DNA from 2 places in the Bacillus sp. JJ1562 genome. Region 1 is predicted to be linked to the other one. Evidence: riboswitches for the same ligand, from Rfam matches in the RefSeq annotation. Region 1 holds a riboswitch; the other holds the start of a gene.
What was found. A riboswitch is a leader RNA that binds a small molecule or an ion and turns the genes downstream of it on or off. The one in region 1 is predicted to bind lysine.
Positions count from the first base shown of each region.

Region 1 (8,562 bases):
GAAGCCTTACAAGAGGCACTTAAAAATCCAATTGGATCACCTCCTTTAGCGGAAATGGTGAAAGCAACGGATAAGGTAGCTATCGTCATTAGTGATATCACACGGCCAACCCCTAATGAAAAACTTGTTCCAGCTTTAATTAAAGAATTAAGCCATGTACCGCTTGAAAATTTTGTGATTATAAATGGAACTGGAACGCATCGTGACCAAACCGAGGAAGAGTTTGTTCAAATGCTTGGTCAATGGGTAGTTGATAACATTCGCATCATTAATAATCACTGTCACGATAAAGAAACGCTTGTCAAAGTAGGACATAGTCAATTTGGCTGTGATGTTTATTTAAATAAAGAATATGTTGAAGCTGATTTTCGAATTGTAACGGGTTTTATCGAGCCTCACTTTTTTGCTGGATTTTCCGGTGGACCAAAGGGAATCATGCCAGGGATTGCAGGGATTGAGACCATCATGACCTTTCATAATGCAAGGATGATCGGAGACCCGTTATCGACATGGGGAAATATGGTCAATAACCCTCTCCAGGATATGACAAGGGAAATCAACATGATGTGTAAACCCCATTTTATGCTGAATGTTACCTTGAATCGTGATAAACAGATTACAAATGTGTTTGCTGGGGAACTAATTGCTGCACATGACAAAGGTTGTGCCTATGTAAAAGAGCATGCCATGTCAAAATGTGATCAGCGTTTTGATATCGTTATCACATCAAATTCCGGCTATCCACTCGATCAGAATCTGTACCAGGCCGTAAAAGGAATGAGTGCAGCTCATAAAATTGTGAAAAAAGGTGGAACGATTATTGTTGCTTCAGAATGTTCAGATGGTCTTCCAAGCCATGGGAATTATGCGGACATATTAAAGATGGCCAAATCCCCACAAGAAATCTTAGACATGATCAATAATCCTGAATTTAAAACATTCGACCAGTGGCAAGTGCAAAAGCAGGCTGTCATCCAAGTATGGGCTGATGTGTATGTATATTCATTACTTACAGATGAACAAGTGACACAGGCGATGCTGAAGCCAACACATAATATTGAAGAAACGTTAGAGCAGCTTAAAGAAAAGTATGGAAAAGACATGTCTGTTGCTGTACTACCATTAGGGCCATTGACCATTCCGTATGTTGATACCGAGGACTAAACCCGATACCTTCCAAACTATTAAAATATATTGCTAATTTTACATTGTTTAAAAGGGTATTTAGTAGCTATTTCAATGAAGTATAATTTTTACGATTTTGATAGAGGAGGAATGAGGCATGTCCCAAAGTTTTTCAGCGGTATTAATGAATGAGAATGATAATGTTGCGACTGTTTTGGCTGATTTAGAGGCAGAATCATTTGTTTCTGCTTCAAATGGCGATAAGAAGCTTGAGGTAAAGCTCTTGCAATCAATTCCCTTTGGACATAAATTTGCCGTTGCTCTGATTAAAAAGGGTGAAAAGATTTATAAATACGGTGAAATCATCGGTGTTGCATCTTGTGATATTGCTACAGGTGAGCACGTCCATGTTCATAATCTCGAAGGAACACGTGGAAGGGGCGATATAAATGGATAATCAACAATATTTTATGGGGTATAGACGTCCGGATGGAAAAGTTGGGGTTCGCAATCATGTATTGATTCTTCCTACCATCACCTGTGCAACACAGGCTGCCTACCAAATTACCCAGCTCGTGCATGGTACCGTTAGTTTTATTCACCAGCATGGCTGCACACAAGTTGGGGTGGATTATGATCAAACCTTCCGAACATACGTCGGTGTAGGGCTTAATCCAAATGTGTATGGCGTTGTCGTGCTAGGACTAGGCTGTGAAACACATCAAGCAAGAAGTGTAGCGGAAGAAATCGCCAAAAGTGGAAAGCCGGTTGAGACTGTTTCCATTCAGGAAAATGGAGGTACCTTGCAAACGATAGCTAACGCTGCTAAAATTGCCGCAAAAATGGTTCAGGATGCCTCTGCAATTATGAGAGAGCCATGCCATGTCAGTGAGTTAATCATTGGAACGGAATGCGGTGGTTCGGACGCATGTTCTGGCCTATCTGCAAACCCTGCAGTTGGTCATGTAAGTGATTTGATTGTAAAAGCCGGTGGAACCGCAATCCTTGCAGAAACTACAGAATTAATCGGTGCCGAACATTTACTTGCTAATCGAGCGGTCAATGATCTTACTGTTGAGCGTGTGTATGAAAAGATTAAGCAGGCTGAAGGTCGAGCACTAATGATGGGTATAGATATCCGCACAGGTAATCCTACACCTGGGAACATAGCTGGAGGATTAAGTTCGCTCGAGGAAAAGTCACTTGGAGCAGCTACAAAATCTGGCACGAGCCCGCTTCAAGAACTAATTGACTATGCGGACATTCCAACCAAAAAAGGACTTGTCTGGATGGATACTCCAGGGCAGGATATTGAACAGCTTACCGGAATGGTCGCGGGAGGTGCACAGGTGGTCCTGTTCACAACTGGTCGTGGTACGCCAACGGGATCACCAATAGCCCCTGTTATTAAAATTTCAACAAATACACCAATGTTTAATAGTATGAGAGATAATATGGATTTAAATGCTGGAACAATTATAGAAGGAAAAGAAACCGTACAATCAGTTGGACAATCGATCTTTGAAGAAATTAAATCTGTCTCATCTGGTAAACTAACAAAATCAGAAATATTGAAACAAAACGACTTTGGTATTTGGAGAATTGGACCAACCTTTTAACTTATATAGTAGATGCTCAAACCCCTACTGTAATTAAGGAACTCAGACTAAAAACGCCACTTCCTGTGGCAACGTCTGAGTGACCCACCTCGTGTGGGCCTAAAGCCTCCAGCGGATGCCATGATTTTTCAAAGGTAAATTTTCAGCTTTAACTGGCACTAAGCCCTCAAAGAGGGCAACTGCCAGTAAAAGCCTGAAAATTTGAACAAAGACTAAGAACGCCACATCCTGTGGCAACATCTTTGTGACCCACATCCTGTGGGCCTCAACTAACAATCTGTGGAGTAGTGAATCCACAGATTGAAGTTTCACAGTATCTACCATAAGATCAAAGACTAAGTACGCCACTTCCTGTGGCAACTTCTTTATGACCCACTTCATGTGGGCCTAAAAACGGGCGCAAATACGCCTTGGCGTATTTGATTCTTGTCTTCTATTAGGATGTGTGGATGGATTGAACAATAAAATTGGTATTATAGCAGATGATTTTACAGGGGCAAACGACTCAGGTGTGCAGCTTGCTTTAAAGGGCCTTCGTTCTTCGGTCATCCACGACTGTAAGAATGAAGGCAGCATGTCAAATCGTGATGTGTTAATTATTGATACAAATAGCCGCTCTTTAGGTCCGAAAGAAGCAAAGGCGGCTGTAAAAAAAGCAGCCCTCATGCTGCAAAAATTAGGTTATCAACATATTTATAAAAAAATTGATTCGACATTAAGAGGAAATATTAAAGCTGAACTTGAAGCAATCGAAGAAGTCTTTCAACCAGAACTAATAGTAATTGCTCCAGCACTACCAAAGATGGGAAGAACGACAAAGTTAGGTTATCACTACATTAATGGAGCTTTAATCTCGGAAACAGAATTTGGAAGGGATCCGAAGACGCCTGTTACTGATAGTTATATTCCACATTTGCTAATCAAAAAAGGCGGGAGAAAAGCTGCGGTTTTTTCTGAAGACCTGCTTCACCTTGCAGAAGCAGAATTTCTGAAGCAAATTGATGATTGTCTGAAACAAGCAAAATCATGGGTTGTATGTGATGTAGAGAGAGAATCTGACTTTCAAATGATTCTAGACCGATTCATTTTGACAGGAAAAAGGATTGTTTGGGTAGGATCAGCTGGTTTAATTGAATATATTCCTGAAGCCCTACAAATAAAAGGGAAAACAATTCGAAGTTCACAACCACCCATATGTAAAACATTGACTGTTTCAGGTAGCCTCTCGCATATTACAAACCTTCAACTTGAGGAAGCAACTCGATTAGAAGATGTGTATTCCATTAAATTAGATGTCCGGAAATTAATTCAACCAGTCTTTGAGTCAAGCTCCATTTTAAAAGAAATGAAATCACATTCCAATGCTAAGCATTATATTGTGTATGTTGAGTCGAATGAAGAAAATCGCGAAATTGCCCAAAATGAGGGTGAAATACAAGGTTTAACTAAGGTGGAAATTAGTGAACGAATTGCAATCAGCTTAGGAACTTTGGCAAAAGATATTTGTAACCAAAACCAATTAATTAATGGGTTGATATTAACCGGTGGAGATACGGCGAAGGCAGTCTGTTCTATGCTTGGGATTAACGAAATGGAATTAGCTTCTGAAATAGAACCAGGTTTGCCGTTTGGAAGATTAATAGGATATGAAAGAGATATGTGGGCTGTCACGAAAGCCGGGGGTTTTGGGAATCGTGAGTCATTGATAAATGCAATGCACTTTTTGATAAGGGATGTGTGAACGTGACGAAGCAAAGACCAATCATTGGGATTACAATGGGAGATGCTGCAGGAGTTGGACCGGAAATTATTTTAAAAAGCTTAGCTGAACAAGAAGTACATGAAAAATGTAAGCCAATTGTAATCGGAGATGCGAAAATTCTTGAGCGGGCAAAAGCTTATGTCCATTCTAAGCTCCATATTCATTCCATCCAACATATTGATGATGCAGATTTTCAAATGGGGATTGTCAATTGTCTTGATCTTAAATTATTGCCGGAGGATTTGCCTATTGGAAAAGTCTCTGCAGAAGCAGGTCATGCAGCTTATGAATATTTGGCAAAAGCTATTGAACTAGCAAACCGGAAGCAAATAGATGCAATTTGCACGGCACCTTTAAATAAAGAAGCCTTGCATAAGGCTGGCCATTTTTACCCTGGTCACACGGAAATTTTGGCTGATTTAACCGGGACAACAGATTTTTCGATGATGCTATCTGCACCCAATTTGAAAGTCATTCATGTTACAACACATGTAGGGATTCTTGATGCGGTCAAGATGATCAATTCTGAACGTGTATATAAAGTGATCAAATTAGCGGACGAGACTTTAAAAAAATCCGGAATTAAAAATCCAAAAATTGCTGTTTGTGGAATCAATCCTCATGCTGGTGAAAATGGACTATTCGGTTACGGCGAAGAAGAAGAGAAAGTGATTCCTGGTGTACAGAAAGCTCAAGCTGAAGGAATAGAAGTATTTGGTCCATTGCCTGCTGATACTCTATTTTTCCGTGCAACTCGTGGGGATTTCGACATTGTTGTCGCAATGTACCATGATCAAGGGCACGGACCTGTAAAAGTACTAGGGCTTGATGTTGGCGTGAATATAACAGTCGGCTTACCCATTATTCGTACTAGTGTTGACCATGGCACGGCTTTTGATATTGCAGGCAAAGGGATTGCGGATGAGAGAAGCTTAATTGAAGCCATTCGCCAAGCAGTAGATTTTGCACCGGAGTGACTTACTAGATATTGCTAATAAATACTGGTTGACGGTTTTATAGGTATTATAGTAGTATAGAAACTAATTAAATAAGACCTCACTTTTTAATAGTGAGGTAGAGGCGCGATATTTAACAGTCTTTAGTGGAGTTTGAGAAGCAGTGATGCTAAGGAGAAGGAAATGTCGCCGAAGTTTGTAATATTCTCAGTATTACATGCTGGGTCTGCAGTTAAGAGCTGCAGGACTGTCTCAATAAACCCCGGTTTATTGAGTTGTGCTATCTCATTTGAGATAAAAGAGAGGACTTTAGGGTGACGATACAGCGACCTGAGTAAATCTCGGGTCGTTTTTTTTGTCGAAATTTATCAAAAAACAGGGGGAAATAGATGATGAGAAACAAGTTATCATTATTCATAGTTTTATTGATTTCAACTATTCTTTTATTAGCAGGATGTGGGACAAGTAATAGTTCTGGTTCCGGGTCGTCAGAAGATAATACATTTAAAGTCGGCCTTGAAGCTGGATATGCGCCATTTAACTGGACTCAAAACGATGATTCAAACGGTGCAGTTAAAATTGATGGCTCTAAAGAATATGCGGGTGGATATGATGTAGAAATCGCTAAAAAAGTAGCTGAAGGATTAGGAAAAGAATTAGTTATTGTCAAAACAGAGTGGGATGGTCTTGTACCAGCTTTACAATCAGGGAAAATTGATGCAATCATAGCGGGTATGTCACCGACAGCAGAACGTAAGGAAGCAATCGATTTCTCAGATACTTACTATACTTCAAATTTAGTGATGGTTGTGAAGAAAGGTAGTAAGTATGAAAATGCTACTTCTATTCAAGATTTCAACAGTGCAAAAGTTACAGCTCAATTAAATACGTTCCACTATTCAGTGATTGATCAAATTGAAGGTGTGGAGAAGAAAACAGCAATGGACAACTTCCCAGCAATGAGAGTTGCTCTTGAATCAGGAATAATTGATGGATACGTTTCAGAGCGTCCTGAAGGAATTAGTGCTTCATCTGCAAATGAGAACTTTGTCATGGTTGAGTTTGATGAAGGTTTTAAAACATCAGCAGATGATACAGCAATCGCTGTTGGACTTCAAAAGGGCAGTGAATTAACAGATAAAATCAATGAAATTTTAGCAGGTATCTCAGAAGAAGAACAAACAAGCATTATGGATTCGGCAATTAAAAATCAACCAGCAGCACAATAATAAATGCCAGAAACCGGCTGTATATCAACATACAGTCGGTTTTATAGGGTAAAGGAGGAAAAAAGATGAGTTTTGAGTGGGTCATTCGAATAATCACAGAAAACTGGCCAATGTTCCTTCGTGGTGCGGGTGTAACACTTTTGATTGCTCTTATTGGGACGATTATTGGGGCAGCGATTGGATTGTTAGCAGGAGTAGTCCGTACAATTCCAATGCCTGAACGTGGAGTGAACAAAATATTTTTAAAAGTGATTAATGTAATCCTCTCAATCTATATAGAATTCTTCCGTGGAACACCAATGATTGTACAAGCCATGGTTATTTATTATGGTTCTGCGTTAGCATTTGGTATAGATATGAATGTTTTTGTTGCAGCGATTATTGTTGTATCAATCAATACAGGAGCCTATATGGCTGAATATGTTCGTGGTGGGATTGTTTCGATTGATAAAGGACAGTTTGAAGCAGCGCATGCAATAGGAATGAATCATTTCCAAACGATGTGGAATGTTGTATTACCACAGGTTATACGTAATATTCTACCTGCAACGGGTAATCAATTTGTGATAAATATTAAAGATACGTCCGTTCTGAATGTAATTTCCGTTACAGAATTATATTTCGTGACAAAATCGATTTCAGGTAATAATTTTAGATATTTTGAATCATTCTTCGTAGCATGTATGATCTACTTTGTAATGACCTTCATTGTCACTAGAATACTATTATACTTTGAAAAAAAATTAGATGGCTCTGATAACTATACGATGATTGGGAACGATAGACCATTACAAGCAAATCAAAAGCAATAGAAGAAGGAGGAGAGAATATGGAAAAGATTATTGATATTCAACATTTAAACAAATCCTTTGGAACTCATGAAGTATTAAAAGATATTGATTTCTCGGTGAATAAAGGAGAAGTAGTCTCCATTATCGGTTCTTCAGGATCTGGTAAATCAACTCTTCTTCGTTGCATTAATCTGTTAGAAAAACCAAGCGGCGGCCAAATTATCTATCATGGTAAAAATATATTGGATGACATGCATGATGTCGCAGCCTACCGACGTCATTTAGGGATGGTTTTCCAACAATTTAACTTATTTAATAATCATAATGTCCTTAGCAATTGTGTGGTGGGACAAGTAAAAGTACTGAAACGCTCCAAGGAAGAAGCCGAGAGAGTAGCGATGAAATACTTGAAGGTTGTTGGCATGGACAAATATATTAACGCCAAGCCAAAGCAATTATCCGGTGGGCAAAAGCAACGCGTGGCGATTGCAAGAGCACTTTCGATGGAACCAGATGTGATGCTATTTGATGAACCAACATCAGCTCTTGATCCAGAAATGGTAGGAGAAGTTCTAAAAGTCATGAAGGAGCTCGCAGAATCTGGTCTTACGATGCTAATCGTAACGCACGAAATGGAATTTGCAAAAGAAGTATCTGATCGAATCGTATTTATGGACAAGGGAGTTATTGCTGAAGAAGGAAGTCCAGAGCAAATTTTCAATAATCCTACACAAGACCGTACTAGGGAATTCCTAAAACGTACGTTAGTACGTTCATAATGAGAAAATTTTATCTAATGTTTAAATATTAAGGGCCCTTAAATAGGGTCCTTAATTTTTTGCAGTGGGGGCAGGCTCTACACTATAATTACAAATGATTTACTCCACCAATGAATGCAAAATTTGAGATGTTCCTTAGTCTAGAAAAATAAAACTTAAAGAATACTTTTCAGCTTAGAGAATATATACAGAATAGGAATCTATGTATTTACTTTCTCGTGAGGGGAGAATTTCATGAGTAACTTAGTAAATGACAATCTGTATGAAACGAGAAATGACTTGGTAATGGAGATTGCTTCAT
Region 1 is NZ_JBALOQ010000006.1:38,017-46,578, reverse strand. Features, by position in the region: gene larA (nickel-dependent lactate racemase) at 1-1,164, shown strand, start outside; gene V7097_RS04530 (UxaA family hydrolase) at 1,283-1,582, shown strand; gene V7097_RS04525 (UxaA family hydrolase) at 1,575-2,744, shown strand; gene V7097_RS04520 (four-carbon acid sugar kinase family protein) at 3,190-4,485, shown strand; gene pdxA (4-hydroxythreonine-4-phosphate dehydrogenase PdxA) at 4,521-5,483, shown strand; lysine riboswitch at 5,574-5,753, shown strand; gene V7097_RS04510 (transporter substrate-binding domain-containing protein) at 5,855-6,691, shown strand; gene V7097_RS04505 (amino acid ABC transporter permease) at 6,757-7,503, shown strand; gene V7097_RS04500 (amino acid ABC transporter ATP-binding protein) at 7,521-8,261, shown strand; gene V7097_RS04495 (DinB family protein) at 8,496-8,562, shown strand, end outside.

Region 2 (8,562 bases), on a different contig from region 1:
TTTAATACCTGATTTACTTGGCAAAGAAACTCCACAGATTCTATACTGGGCTGGAAAAAATCTTGCCCGTAAATTCCCCTTACCAACAATTGAAGAAATTATTTCGTTTTTTCATGATGCTGGATGGGGAGACCTAACGGTAGAGCGTTCGGATAAGAATTCTATTGAATTCCATTTAGATGGAACGATCGTGTCTTCTCGTTTTAAACGAAAGGATATTTGTACATTCCAACTTGAATCTGGTTTTCTTGCTCAACAAATTCAACAACAGAAAAATCGAATCACTGAAAGCTATGAACAACAAAAAAGACGAGCAAAAAAAATCATCTTCACGGTAAAATGGGATCAAAAAGACATTACTGAAGAATAAGAGTCTGCACAATACGTGCAGGCTTTTTATATAGAAATGGGCGCCCAAAAACAAGATTTATCTTTGAACGCCCCGCTATGCATCAAATTATAGTTTGACTTTTGCTTTTTCTTCTTCAACCACTGCTAAATTAAATGAATCATGTAATGCTTCAACCGCAAGAACCATGCTTCCTTGATCAACAACAGTTGAAACTTTGATTTCAGATGTACTTACCATTTTTACTTCAATGTTTTCTTGTGCAAGTACTTGGAACATATCAGCCGCAACCCCTGGGTTTGAAACCATTCCAGAGCCAACAATTGAAACCTTCGCTAAACCATCTTCATGCTGAATACTCTCATATTTTAATAAATCCTTGTTATTTTCTAAAACAGCAAGAGTGTCGCGTAAATCTGGTGTTTTAATTGAAAATGAAATATTTGTATGATTTTGATCTGTCGTGTTTTGAATGATGATATCTACGTTTAAACCATTCTTTGCAAGTGTGCCAAAGATGGTTGAAAGTGTGTGTAATTCATTTGGTAATCCAGATACTCTTACCCTTGTGATCTGGTCTTCGAAAGCAATTCCCCTGACAACGAGATTCTTTTCCATCGAAACTTCCTCCTCAATTATGGTTCCATTTTCTAGCTCTAAGCTTGATCGAACTTCAAGCGGCATTTCAAAGTTTTTCGCAAATTCAACTGCACGTGGGTGAAGTACACCCGCACCTAGGTTTGCAAGCTCCAGCATTTCATCATAGGAAATGGAATGAAGTTTACGTGCAGATGGAACAACACGAGGATCCGTCGTATATACACCTGTTACATCTGTGTAGATATCACATTTGTCCGCATTCAATGCTGCTGCTAGTGCAACTGCAGTTGTATCAGACCCACCCCGTCCAAGAGTCGTTATATCTCCAGAGCCACTGATTCCCTGGAATCCTGCAACGACAACGATTTTCCCTTCTTTTAGACGATCGCTTACTCTTGAAACTTCAATATTTTCAATGCGGGCATTACTATGTATAGCCTCAGTTTCAATACCAGCCTGCCAGCCAGTGTAAGATACAGATTCATACCCCTTTTCCTGAATTGCCATTGATAAAAGGGCGATTGTTACTTGTTCACCTGTACTTAACAACATATCCATCTCGCGTTTGCTTGGCGAGTTTGTAATTTCATTTGCTAAGCTTACTAGCTGATCTGTTGTTTTACCCATTGCTGATACAACAACCACAACTTGGTTCCCTGCTTGCACTTCTTGAATAACACGATTAGCAACATTTTTAATTCTATCCGGTGACCCTACTGAGGTGCCTCCAAATTTTTGTACGATGATCCCCATGCCCTCAACCTCTTTCTGAATATAATAAAAAACAGCAATGAGATTATCTCATTGCTGTGATATACGTAAACAAAAAACGTGTCACATCGTGAGATAGCTCTCCAAGATTAACTCATCTTGACAATCTTACGTCTCTTAAACATAAGACCAGCAAAAAAGGTATGAGGCCTTTTTCACTTCGGCGAACTTTCCTTTCTGCAATAATCATAGGGGCTCATTCCCCTCCAATTGCATACTGATAAAGCTCGCTCCTCTATCATCACTTCAACGTATTGAAGTGTATATTATATTATTAAGGATTATATCAGAGTATTTTCAAAATAGCAACGCCTATTCCTTTAATTTTTCAAAGATGGCTTCAGCGGTTGGCCGAGGAATATTGGCTTGTTGGATTTCCTCTATGCTTGCTTCCTTCATTCTCTTGATTGAACCAAAATGCTTTAGCAATGCTTTCTTTCGCTTATCCCCGACTCCTGGAATATCATCAAGTGCAGATTGAAAGGCACTTTTTCCACGAACTTGGCGATGGAAGGTAATGGCAAAGCGGTGCACTTCATCTTGAATCCGTTGAAGAAGATAAAACTCCTGGCTATTTCTTGGAAGTTCCACAATTTCAGGTGGGTCCCCAATCAACAACTCTGAAGTTCTATGCTTATCATCCTTCGCAAGTCCTGCTAACGGGATTTCTAAACCTAGCTCATTTTCTATAATATCCCTTACTGCAGCAAGATGACCTTTTCCTCCGTCAATGACTATAAGATCTGGTAATGGAAGGTTTTCTTTGAGAGCGCGGCTGTATCTTCTCCGCACAACCTCCCTCATTGATTCATAATCATCAGGACCTTGCACCGATTTAATTTTATATTTTCTATATTCCTTTTTATCCGGTTTTCCGTCCGTAAAAACAATCATTGCTGAAACAGGGTCTGTCCCTTGGATATTCGAGTTATCAAATGCCTCAATCCGATGGGGGGTGTATATTCCCAATCTTTGACCTAAGTTTTCTACTGCCTTGATTGTCCGATCTTCATCACGCTCAATCAGAGCAAATTTCTCCGTTAAAGCGATTTTGGCATTTTTCCTTGCCAAGTCAACTAGTTGTTTTTTCTTCCCACGACTTGGCTGTTGTACATTTACCTCTAGTAATTGCTCAGCAATCTCATGATCAATCGAACTAGGAAGTAGAACTTCTTTTGGTTTAAAATGATTTTCTTTCAAATAGAATTGTCCCAGGAATGTTAAGAAATCTTGTTCTGGCTCATTATAAAATGGGAATAATGAAACATCCCTCTCTATTAATTTACCTTGACGAATGAAAAAGACTTGAACACACATCCAACCTTTATCATAGGAATAACCGAATACATCACGATCAATAAAATCGGTCATCGTCATTTTCTGTTTTTCCATCGTTGTTTCGATATTTGTGATTTGATCGCGGTATTCTTTCGCTCTCTCAAAATCTAGTTCTTCCGAAGCTTTTAGCATTTTTTCAGTTAACTCATGCTTGATTTCTTTATATCCACCATTAAGAAAACGTATGATATCGTCTACCATTTTTTTATTTGTTTCATCAGATACTTCATTCACACAAGGAGCAAGACATTGACCAATATGATAATACAAACAAACCTTATCTGGTAGAGTCGAACATTTTCGTAAAGGATAAATCCGATCTAATAGCTTTTTTGTTTCATTTGCTGCTTGGACGTTCGGGTACGGGCCAAAATATTTCCCTTTATCCTTCTTAACTTTTCGTGTTATCAACAAACGAGGATGTTTCTCAGCGGTAATTTTAATAAAAGGATATGTCTTGTCATCCTTTAACATAATATTATATTTCGGATCATGCTTTTTTATTAAGTTGATTTCTAGTAGCAGAGCTTCAATATTTGAAGATGTTACGATATATTCAAAGTCCTCAATTTCATTTACAAGTCTCAAGGTTTTCCCATCATGCGACCCTGTAAAATAAGACCGGACACGATTCTTTAATACTTTCGCTTTTCCCACATAAATAATGGTCCCTTGCCTGTCTTTCATTAAATAACAACCAGGCTGGTCCGGTAGTATTGCTAATTTCTCTTTAAGATGATCGTGCATATTTACCACTCCATCTGTTATAAAATCTAATATACTTTGGTGCATCTGCGCCCAGTTAAGTCGTACATTATATTGTAACATTTTTTCGGAGAAGTTGTATGTGAAATAAAAGGAATTCCGTTGTTTAAATAAGAGCAAACAAAAAAACAGCCGATGGCGGCTGTTTTAATGATTAATAATGGTTAGCAAGTCTTTCAGCTAATGCTTCTTTTGGTTGGTAGCCAACTACTTTATCTACAACTTCACCGTTTTTGAATACAAGTAAAGTTGGGATGCTCATTACGCCAAACTTAGCTGCTGTTTCTTGGTTATCATCTACATCAAGTTTAACGATTTTCACTTTATCTCCAATTTCAGTATCTAATTCTTCTAATACTGGAGCAATCATCTTACATGGTCCACACCAAGGTGCCCAGAAGTCTGCTAAAACTAATCCTTCTTTTGTTGCTGTGTCAAAACTTTGATCTGTTACGTTTGTAATAGCCATTTTAACCCCTCCTAAATAAATTACAACTTTGAAATTCTACAAAGAGTATAACATCTCATTTTTAAATTTACGAATGATTTGCATTCAAAAAGAAAATGCTTTTTGAACAGATCTATCATACGTCATCATCTTACCCATTTTTTTCACCTGATATGTATGGAAACAGAAGGTGACATATAGAAAAAGACGCCCAGAAGGACGTCTTTTTTGCGTATTGCGGCGAGTAACAGCACTCCACATAGTGCCTTGCCGATAGGCGTGTCAACTCGACTTATGCAATTCAGCTCATCGCTTGATTAGTATACCATATTTTTTAAAAAGGTAAAATAGAAAAATTCCCCTAAATTAAAGCGAGCTAATTAGCTCGCTTCACTTCACATTATGCATTTACTTTTAATTTTTTAAACTCTTGCGTAAGCATTGGAACTACTTCAAAAAGGTCTCCAACAATTCCATAGTCCGCAACCTTGAAGATGTTTGCTTCTGGATCTTTGTTGATAGCAACGATAACTTTAGAGTTTGACATTCCGGCTAAGTGCTGGATTGCTCCCGAGATCCCACAAGCAATATATAGGTCTGGCGTTACAACCTTACCAGTTTGACCAATTTGAAGGGAGTAGTCACAGTAATCAGCATCACATGCACCGCGGGAAGCACCTACAGCTCCACCAAGAACTGTTGCTAATTCTTTTAATGGTTCAAACCCCTCAGCACTTTTCACTCCACGTCCGCCTGCAATCACAACCTTCGCTTCAGACAAGTCAACACCTTCAGTTGCCTTCCGCACAACTTCTTTTACAATTGTACGTAAATCTTTAATGTCAACTGCTAGAGAAGAAACTTCTCCAGAACGTGACTCGTCTTTTTCAAGTGGGGAAATATTGTTTGGACGAACACTTGCAATCATTAATCCGTCCGTCACAATTTTCTTTTCAAATGCTTTACCTGAATAAATTGGACGAGTAAAGACAATGTTTCCACCAGCAATTTCAATAGCCATTACGTCTGAAATCAAACCTGAATTGAGTTTACCTGCAATTTTTGGTGATAGGTCCTTACCTAATGCTGTGTGTCCAAATACTAAACCCTCTGGTGATTCGGCATCAATTGCAGCTAGTAAGGCTTGTGAGTAGCCATCCGGAGTATATGAACCTAATTTTGCATCTTCTACAGTTACAACTCTGTCTGCACCATAATGGATTAATTCATTTGCTAATGAGTTTACAGAATCACCAACTAAAACTGCAACTACCTCGCCACCTTCTGCTACTGTTTTCCCGGCCGCAATAGCTTCAAAAGATACGTTACGTAACGCACCATCACGTGCTTCCCCTAGAACTAAAACTTTTCTTGACATTATGCGTAACCCCCTAGATTAGTTGAGTAATTTTTGAAATCGGATACAAAAACTACGATTAAGTTATACGACCTTTGCTTCATTATGAAGAAGTGATACTAATTCTTTGACCTGATCTTCTAACTCACCTTCAAGCACTCTACCAGCTTCTTTTTTAGGTGGAAGATAGATTTCAATTGTTTTTGTTTTTGCTTCTACATCACCTTCATCTAGATCTAAATCATCTAACTCTAGCTCATCAAGTGGCTTTTTCTTCGCTTTCATAATTCCAGGTAAAGACGGGTAGCGAGGCTCATTTAAACCTTGTTGACAAGTTACAAGTAATGGTAAAGAAGTCTCAATAACCTCAGAGTCTCCTTCAACATCTCTGACTACAGTTACTTTTGAACCGTCAATCTCAAGTTTTGTAATTGTTGTTACATAAGGAATATCTAAAATTTCTGCAACACGTGGACCTACCTGACCTGAGCCTCCATCGATTGCCACATTACCACCTAAAATGAGATCGGCATCCTTATCTTTTAAATATTCAGCTAAAATTTTTGCAGTTGTAAACTGGTCTCCATCTTCGAGATCATCTTCTGTATTAATCATTACGGCTTTATCAGCACCCATTGCTAATGCTGTACGTAATTCTTTATCGGCTTCATCAGTCGTAGCAACTGTTACAACTGTTACTTCTCCACCGTTTGCGTCACGAAGTCGGATTGCTTCTTCAACCGCATATTCGTCATATGGGTTAATAATAAATTCAGCACCATCTTCACTGATTTGTCCATTGTTTACAACGATTTTTTCTTCTGTATCAAATGTTCTCTTCAAAATAACAAAGATGTTCATGTGTTTCCCTCCTAAGGTAATGTGCTTTATGGTGAAAGTCTATTAGTCTTGTAATCCATAATAAAAACTAGTTATCTATTAATTCCCTTTAAACGTTGGCTGACGTTTTTCAATGAAGGCAGATATTCCTTCTTGCCCATCGCGAGAAACAAACATTTCACCAAATAATACAGCCTCTCGTTGAACTGTTGCTTCATATTGTTCAGTCTTCATTAAATTTAATAATTCAATAGAGGCTTTTATAGAGACAGGGCTTTTCAGAGCAATTTTCTTTGCAATCGCCAATGTTTCCTCATGAAGGCTTTCTTCAGGGAATGCCTGATTTGCCAATCCATACTGGACAGCTTCTATCCCGCTTATTGGGTCACTTGTCCAAAGCATTTGAGCTGCTTTTGCAACTCCCACATAGCGCGGCAACCGTGCAGTACCCGCAAATCCAGGAATAAGTCCTAACTGCAACTCAGGTAAACCAAGCTTTGCCTTTTCACTTACGAGACGGAAGTGACATGCCATTGCTAACTCTAGGCCACCACCTAAGGCTGTTCCATGTATACTTGCAATAATCGGTTTTGGGAATCGTTCCATTCTTTCAAATAAGCTTTGACCCTGTCTAGCAAGATTTGAAAATTCTTCACCAGAATTAATTGTTGTAAACTCTTTTATATCAGCCCCTGCAGAGAAGAATCTCCCTTCGCCATGAATAACCAACACTCGTACAGCATCATTAGACTCTATTGTTTCCAGTAAGCTTGTAAGCTCTTTCAAAACAGCAGTTGATAATGCATTTGCTGGAGGACGATTAAAGGCAATAGTGGCGATACACTCATCTATTTTCACTTTTAAAAACTCCATCTGCATCCCTCCTAATTATGTATATGTATGTAACACACCTCAATCAAATGCGCCTTAGCGTATTTGCGCCCGATTTTTTTAGGCCCAAACGAGGTGGGTCACAAAGACGTTGCCACATGAAGTGGCGTACTTAGTCTTTGATCTTATGCTCGAAAAATTTCCTTTGAAAAATCGTGGCATCCGCCTGAGGCTTTAACTTTATTCAGCCAAGGTTTGAACCCCAAGACATGTTGTTTATCCTTATTGCATTTTGGTACCTCTATATAGTTTAGGGACCCCTGCTGAATAAAGTTAATAACTAGAGGTGTATCTTCCCACAACCATTCACTAATAAGGCATGAACATCTTTTGCCAAGGTAGGCAAATCATATTTTTGTTCATTCATGACCCATGTGGTTGCTGTTTCATCAATTGAGCCAAATATCATTTGTCTTGCCAACCGAACATCAAGGTTTGGATTAAACTCACCGTTTTCTTTCCCAAATTGGATAATGGAGTCGATTGTGCTTAAGTATCCTTTTAGGACTTCATTAATTCGGTGACGTAATTCCTTATTTGATTGTCTTAATTCAAGCTGTGTAACGATTGCAAGGTGATGATCGGCAGATAAAAGCTCAAAATGTTTTTCTACTAATGTTAATAACTTCTCTGCCGCACTCGATTTTCCTGCTATTTCAGCATCAATTTTTTCAATAAATTCGCCCATCTTTTCTTGGAATAACGAAACAAGAATATCTTCTTTGTTTTTAAAATAAAGATAAATCGTGCCGTCTGCCACGCCTGCTTGTTTAGCAATTCTTGAGACCTGGGATTGATGATAGCCATTTTCTGCAATGACAACTACCGCTGCGTCTATGATTTGCTTGTATTTTGGTTTTGTATTTTTCAAGATCTTACTTCCTTTCAGAAAAATGAATGAATAGTCATTCATAATTCTATAATAAAACCAAATGGAACAACTGTCAAGATTATCTTATGTAATTTGACTTGTTTCCCGTTCGCTCTTTTTTATTTTAATAGAAAAAAGAGCCATAGGCTTACGTCTGGCTCGACAAATATCTTATGTTTTTACATAGATGTCTTTAGAGCTGATCGTCCTAATTATTAATTGATTTTTGTTAGTTTTTCCTTTTCTTCATCCACTAATACTCGTCGCAGTACTTTTCCAACGATTGTTTTAGGTAATTCTTTTCTAAATTCATATACTCTCGGAACTTTATA
Region 2 is NZ_JBALOQ010000013.1:245,159-253,720, forward strand. Features, by position in the region: gene V7097_RS08720 (YslB family protein) at 1-370, shown strand, start outside; gene V7097_RS08725 (aspartate kinase) at 458-1,702, opposite strand; lysine riboswitch at 1,789-1,966, opposite strand; gene uvrC (excinuclease ABC subunit UvrC) at 2,033-3,805, opposite strand; gene trxA (thioredoxin) at 3,978-4,292, opposite strand; gene V7097_RS08740 (electron transfer flavoprotein subunit alpha/FixB family protein) at 4,672-5,649, opposite strand; gene V7097_RS08745 (electron transfer flavoprotein subunit beta/FixA family protein) at 5,713-6,489, opposite strand; gene V7097_RS08750 (enoyl-CoA hydratase) at 6,568-7,341, opposite strand; gene V7097_RS08755 (TetR/AcrR family transcriptional regulator) at 7,640-8,230, opposite strand; gene V7097_RS08760 (AMP-binding protein) at 8,446-8,562, opposite strand, start outside.
Region 2: it holds a riboswitch for lysine, as region 1 does, so the genes downstream of both, V7097_RS08725 (aspartate kinase) here and V7097_RS04510 (transporter substrate-binding domain-containing protein) in region 1, are expected to answer to the same signal.